DNA from 3 places in the Pseudomonas sp. NFACC46-3 genome. Region 3 is predicted to be linked to each of the others. Evidence: predicted binding sites of a transcription regulator. Region 3 holds the regulator's gene; each other region holds the start of a gene.
What was found. Region 3 encodes sigma-54, which starts transcription at its own class of promoters, with help from an activator protein. Its sites were predicted from a motif close to ANTGGCATNNANNTTGCTNT; they were not measured.

Region 1: the regulator sigma-54 is predicted to act here: its motif matches at 1,269-1,288, upstream of flgB (flagellar basal body rod protein FlgB).
Region 2: the regulator sigma-54 is predicted to act here: its motif matches at 1,085-1,104, upstream of glnA (type I glutamate--ammonia ligase).

Annotation. Positions count from the first base shown of each region.
Region 1 covers NZ_FOTH01000003.1:83,526-85,795, forward strand. The annotation lists gene flgD (flagellar hook assembly protein FlgD) at 1-357, opposite strand, end outside; gene flgC (flagellar basal body rod protein FlgC) at 373-816, opposite strand; gene flgB (flagellar basal body rod protein FlgB) at 820-1,227, opposite strand; gene cheR (protein-glutamate O-methyltransferase CheR) at 1,584-2,270, opposite strand, start outside.
Region 2 covers NZ_FOTH01000010.1:19,218-21,487, forward strand. The annotation lists gene thiI (tRNA uracil 4-sulfurtransferase ThiI) at 1-870, opposite strand, end outside; gene glnA (type I glutamate--ammonia ligase) at 1,199-2,270, shown strand, end outside.
Region 3 covers NZ_FOTH01000031.1:35,467-37,736, forward strand. The annotation lists gene lptB (LPS export ABC transporter ATP-binding protein) at 1-244, shown strand, start outside; gene BM300_RS24290 (RNA polymerase factor sigma-54) at 409-1,902, shown strand; gene hpf (ribosome hibernation-promoting factor, HPF/YfiA family) at 1,979-2,270, shown strand, end outside.

The DNA of each region.
Region 1 (2,270 bases), on a different contig from region 3:
TTTGTCGCCTGGGGCGATGACCGAGCGACCGACCAGCGACGAGGCCTGCAAAGCCTGGGACGAGTTGTAGTTGCCGGCGATACCGCTGACGGTCTCGTTGAGGGTGGTGATGCCTTCCAGGCTGCTGAACTGCGCCAATTGGGCCACGAACTCACCGTTGTCCTGGGGCTCCAGCGGGTTCTGGTTCTTCAGCTGGGTAACGAGCAGTTGCAGGAACGCATCCTTGCCCAGTTCCTTCTTGCCGGTCGCCGCACCTGTCATTGCCCCGAGGGTATCGGAGGTGTTGTTGGTCTTGACCGAGGAATTGGCCAGAATCTCGTTCAGGCTCAAACCGCTGGTAGTGTTGGTAACGCTCATGTGACTCGCCCCTTATCACTGACCGAGGGTCAGGACCTTCTGCATCATGGTTTTGGCGGTGTTCATCATTTCGGCGTTGGTCTGGAACGAACGACTGGCGGAAATCATGTCGGCCATTTCTTCGACAACGTTGACGTTCGGGTAGTAGACATAACCCTTGGCATCAGCGGCCGGATGGTTCGGCTCATAACGGGCTTCGAGGTTGCTCTGGTCTTCGACCACGCCAAGCACCTGTACGCCCTGCCCGGCCGCGTCCTGCTCCTGGAACAGCGAGTCGCTGCCGCCGGACTGGCCGCCCTGGAACATGGTGGCGAATACCGGGTGGCGGGCGCGGTAGGTCTGGTCGATGCTCGACGAAACGGTCTCGGCGTTGGCGATGTTACTGGCGACGGTGTTCAGGCGAGTGGTCTGGGCACTCATGGCACTGCCGGCAATGTTGAATACGCTAGCAATCGACATGGCTTACTCTCCACGCAGGGCCGATACCAGCCCTTTGAATTTGCTGTTGAGCAGGGTGAAGCTGGCCTGGAAGTTCACGGAGTTTTCCGCGTAGTTGGACTGTTCCAGTTGAGCGTCCACGGTGTTCTGGTCGATCGACGGCTGCATCGGCGTGCGATACATCAACGACTCGTCGCCATTACCCAGGCCTTCGGCTTCGATATGACGGCTGTTGGTCATGTTCAAGGCGAAGTGGCCGTTCTTGGCCTTCTCGTTCTGCTCGGCGAGCACTTTGGAGAAGTCCAGGTCCCGAGCCTTGTAGTTCGGGGTATCGGCGTTGGCGATGTTGTTGGCCAGGACTTCGGCACGCTGGGCGCGGAAGCTCAGGGCCTGTTCGTGGATACCGAGCGCTTTATCGAAGCTGATGCTCATGTCGGAAACCTTTGGGTGACCAGAATGTACGTACGTTGGCTATAGCAAGCGGCGTGCCACTTTCCAAAGCCCCGTAAACCGGGGCTTTGCGGGCATCGGCAAGGCGGCAATGCCAGAAAAGCGGCAACTGGCTTCCGCAAGCTGCCGCTTTTCTGCCGCTTCTCAAGGGCAATGGCATTCAAACTGTGGGAGCGGGCTTGCTCGCGAAAGCGGTGTGACAGCGACATTTATCTCGACTGACCGCCGCATTCGCGAGCAAGCCCGCTCCCACAGGGATAATGGTGATAGGGAGGAATGAGCGGGCATAAAAAAACGGGAGCCCGTGGGGACTCCCGTTTTTTGTCAACCCAAGCCAATCACTTCGCCTGGTAAATGATCCCCGGGCTGCACTGGACCATCTGGTAATGATCCGGCAAACCGTTCAACGCCTCGGAGGCGCCGAGGAACAGGTAGCCGCCCGGCTTGAGCGTGCCGTGGATGCGCAGCAGGATGTCTTTCTTCACTTCGGCGGAGAAGTAGATCAGTACGTTGCGGCAGAACACGATGTCGAACTTGCCCAGGCTGGCATAGCTGTCCAGCAGGTTGAACGAGCGGAACTCCACCCGGCTCTTGATCGGCGCCTTGACCACCCACTTGCCCGGCCCTTTCGGGTCGAAGTAGCGTTGCAGGCGGTCCGGCGACAAACCACGGCCGATGGCCAGGCTGTCGTACTCGCCAGTCTTGCAGTTATTGAGCATGGTCCCGGACAGGTCGGTGGCGACGATCTGCACGCCGCCTTTCAACTGGCCGAGGTTGGAGCGTTCGAACTCATCGATGGACATCGACAGCGAATAGGGTTCCTGCCCCGACGAACAGGCCGCCGACCAGATCCGCAGGCGCTGGCCCGGGCTGGCCTTGATGGCGGCCGGCAGCACTTTGTTCTTCAGCACTTCGAACGGATAGGTGTCGCGAAACCACAGGGTTTCGTTGGTGGTCATGGCGTCCACCACCATCTCGCGCAAACCACTGCGCGGTTGGGTCTGGATACGCTGCACAAGCTCGCC
Region 2 (2,270 bases), on a different contig from region 3:
CTCGCCGGTCACCAGCGCATCGATCTGCAGGCGATCAGCAATTCGAGAAGCGGCGCGCAACATCATACGCTTCAAAATGACGCCCATATGACTGTTATCGACTTTGCCGAGAATCTCGCCCAGGACTTCTTCGAATGGCACGCTCACAAATAACACGCGTTGGGAGCTGCCGTACTTCTTCCAGATGAAGTGCGCCACTTCCATCACGCCCAGTTCGTGGGCACGTCCGCCGAGGTTGAAGAAGCAGAAATGGCTCATCAACCCGCGACGCATGATCTGGTAGGCGGCCACCGTGGAGTCGAAACCGCCGGACATCAGCACCAGGGTCTGCTCCAGCGAACCCAGCGGATAACCGCCGATGCTGTTGTGCTGGCTGTGGATCACGAACAGCCGTTGGTCGCGAATTTCGATGCGCACTTCGATCTGCGGATCTTTCAGCGAAATACCGGCCGCGCCGCACTGTCGGCGCAACTGGCTGCCGACGTACTTCTCCACATCCATCGAACTGAACGGGTGCTTGCCGGCACGCTTGCAGCGCACCGAAAAAATCTTGCCGGCCAGGGCATCACCATAATGGAGCATGCACTTGGCAAGGATGTCGTCGAAATCCCCCAGCGGGTATTCATCGACTTGCAGGAAATGCGCGATGCCCGGCATGCAGCTCAGGCGCTCGGTCATTTCCTTCAGGACCTTGGGTTCACTGACACGGGTTTCCAGCTCGAGGTTGTCCCACACGCCATTCACCACCACGGCCGGGTCCAGGTCTCGGAGCACGGCACGGATGTTCTTGGCCAACTGGCGGATGAAACGCATCCGTACCGGGCGGCTCTTGATGGTGATCTCGGGGAAGACTTTTACGATTAGTTTCATGAAAACAGCGCGCGAACGGCCAGCCGAAAAAGGGGGGCGCGGATTATAGCGGAAATTGCTCAAGGTTTAACCAGTTTATGTGCAGATGGTTTTGCATGCACCAAAACAGGTCATTATCGATTGACGGCGCCACATTGCAGTGCGTTATTGTCTGACAATCTTTGATTTACGCCTTTAAAAGCGTGGATTTGGTGCAAAAAACCCATGCTGGGGCACTGGCATGCAATTTGCTCCCTTGTGAGGCAGGTTGCCTTGGCAGAGTATTCGCGCCGGCATCACCCATATCTAAGGGCACTCCACTACCCGCCCGAAGCCACCCGGAGGACATATGTCGAAGTCGGTTCAACTCATCAAAGATCATGACGTCAAGTGGATTGATCTGCGCTTCACTGACACCAAAGGTACTCAACATCACGTGACCATGCCGGCCCGTGATGCGCTGGACGACGAATTCTTTGAAATCGGGAAAATGTTCGACGGTTCCTCCATCTCCGGCTGGAAAGGCATCGAAGCCTCCGACATGATCCTGATGCCGGACGACGAAACCGCCGTCCTGGACCCGTTCACCGAAGAGCCGACCCTGATCCTGGTCTGCGACATCATCGAACCTTCGACCATGCAAGGCTATGACCGCGACCCACGCGCCATCGCCCACCGCGCCGAGGAATACCTGAAGTCCACCGGTATCGGCGACACCGCTTTCTTCGGTCCTGAGCCTGAGTTCTTCATCTTCGACTCGGTCAAATTCAAGTCCGACATCTCCGGCTCCATGTTCAAGATCTTCTCCGAACAAGGTTCGTGGATGTCCGACCAGGACGTGGAAGGCGGCAACAAAGGTCACCGTCCAGGCATCAAGGGCGGCTACTTCCCGGTTCCACCGTTCGACCACGACCACGAAATCCGTACCTCCATGTGCAACGCACTGGAAGAGATGGGCCAGACCGTCGAAGTTCACCACCACGAAGTGGCAACTGCCGGCCAGAACGAAATCGGCGTGAAGTTCAACACGCTGGTCAAGAAGGCTGACGAAGTCCAGACCCTGAAGTACTGCGTACACAACGTTGCCGACGCCTACGGTCGCACCGCGACCTTCATGCCTAAGCCACTGTATGGCGACAACGGTTCGGGCATGCACGTTCACATGTCGATCTCCAAAGACGGCAAGAACACCTTCGCAGGCGAAGGCTATGCCGGCCTGTCGGACACCGCCCTGTACTTCATCGGCGGTATCATCAAGCACGGTAAGGCGTTGAACGGCTTCACCAACCCGTCGACCAACTCCTACAAGCGTCTGGTACCCGGCTTCGAAGCACCGGTCATGCTGGCCTACTCGGCTCGCAACCGTTCCGCCTCGATCCGTATTCCTTACGTGAACAGCCCTAAAGCCCGCCGTATCGAAG
Region 3 (2,270 bases):
CGACGAACCGTTCGCTGGCGTGGACCCGATCTCGGTAGGTGATATCAAGCAGATCATCCATCACCTCAAGGCCAAGGGGATCGGCGTGCTGATCACTGACCACAACGTGCGCGAGACGCTGGATATCTGTGAAACCGCCTACATTGTCAACGATGGCCAACTGATCGCCGAAGGCGACTCCGCAGCCATCCTGGCCAATGAGCTGGTCAAGGAAGTGTATCTGGGCCATGAGTTCCGCCTGTAATCACAAGTGTCTGGCGAATTGTCCGAGCGTCGTTTAATTTTATTGTGGCGACGCTCTAGGCAAACACTTCAGTTTCAGGCATATAATTTGCTTAAGTTTGGCGCTTCGGCGCCCTGTAGTGGATGGCGCATGTGCGCCGGCTAATAAGGTGTTAAGCCCCTGCCATGAAACCATCGCTAGTCTTGAGAATGGGCCAGCAGCTGACGATGACACCGCAGCTGCAACAGGCCATCCGCCTGCTCCAATTGTCGACCCTGGACCTGCAGCAGGAAATCCAGGAGGCCCTGGAGTCCAATCCGATGCTCGAACGCCAGGAAGAAGGCGACGACTTCGACAACACCGATCCGCTGGCCGACAACGTCGAGCAGAAGACCAACACCGAAATCCCGGAACCGACCTACCAGGAAACCGCCCCGACGGTGGACAACCTCGAGGACGGCGAATGGAACGAACGCATCCCCAACGAACTGCCCGTGGACACGGCCTGGGAAGACGTCTACCAGACCAGCGCCAGCAGCCTGCCAAGCAGCGATGACGACGAGTGGGACTTCACCACCCGCACCTCTGCGGGCGAAAGCCTGCAAAGCCACCTGCTGTGGCAGTTGAACCTGGCGCCGATGTCCGACACCGATCGCCTGATCGCCGTGACCCTGATCGACTGCATCAACAACCAAGGCTACCTGGACGAGACCCTCGAAGAAATCCTGGAAGCCTTCGACCCCGAGCTCGACATCGAGCTGGACGAGATCGAAGCCGTCCTTCATCGCATCCAGCAGTTCGAACCGGCCGGCATCGGCGCCCGCAACCTGGGCGAGTGCCTGTTGCTGCAACTGCGCCAGTTGTCCGCCAAGACGCCGTGGCTGGCCGAAGCCAAGCGGCTGGTCACCGATTACATCGACCTGTTGGGCGGCCGCGACTACAGCCAACTGATGCGTCGCATGAAGCTCAAGGAAGATGAGCTGCGCCAGGTCATCGAACTGGTGCAGAGCCTCAACCCGCGCCCCGGCTCGCAGATCGAATCCACCGAACCCGAATATGTAGTCCCCGACGTGATCGTGCGCAAGCACAATGATCGCTGGCTGGTGGAGCTCAACCAGGAGTCGGTGCCCAAGCTGCGGGTCAACGCCCAGTACGCCGGCTTTGTGAAGCGTGCCGACACCAGTGCCGACAACACCTTCATGCGCAACCAGTTGCAGGAAGCGCGCTGGTTCATCAAGAGCCTGCAAAGCCGCAACGAAACCCTGATGAAAGTTGCCACCCAGATCGTCGAGCATCAGCGCGGCTTCCTGGAGTACGGCGATGAAGCGATGAAACCGTTGGTCCTGCATGACATTGCCGAGGCAGTGGGCATGCACGAGTCGACGATTTCCCGGGTAACCACCCAGAAATTCATGCATACCCCTCGGGGTATCTATGAATTGAAATACTTTTTCTCCAGCCACGTCAGCACCTCCGAAGGCGGCGAATGCTCATCCACGGCCATCCGCGCGATCATCAAAAAACTGGTGGCCGCGGAAAATCAGAAAAAGCCGTTGAGTGACAGCAAGATCGCTGGTTTACTGGAGGCACAAGGCATTCAGGTGGCCCGCCGCACCGTCGCCAAATACCGCGAATCCCTCGGGATCGCGCCTTCGAGCGAACGCAAGCGGTTGATGTAACAGGCCACGCCACAGCGTTCCAGTGGCAGGCATTTCTGCCTGCCGCTTTATGCACTGGCAACGAAGGAGAAGCTGTATGCAAGTCAACATCAGTGGACACCAACTGGAAGTGACCGAACCCCTGCGCACCTACATCGGCGAAAAACTCGACCGATTGGAGAGGCATTTCGACAAGATCACCAACGTGCAAGTCACGATGAACGTCGAGAAGCTGCTGCAGAAAATCGAAGCCACGCTGCATATCCCCGGCGGAGAAGTGGTTGCCAACGCAGAGCACACAGACATGTATGCCGCGATTGACCTGCTGACCGACAAGCTGGATCGCCAACTCAAAAAGCATAAGGAAAAGACCCAGAGCCTCCTCCAGG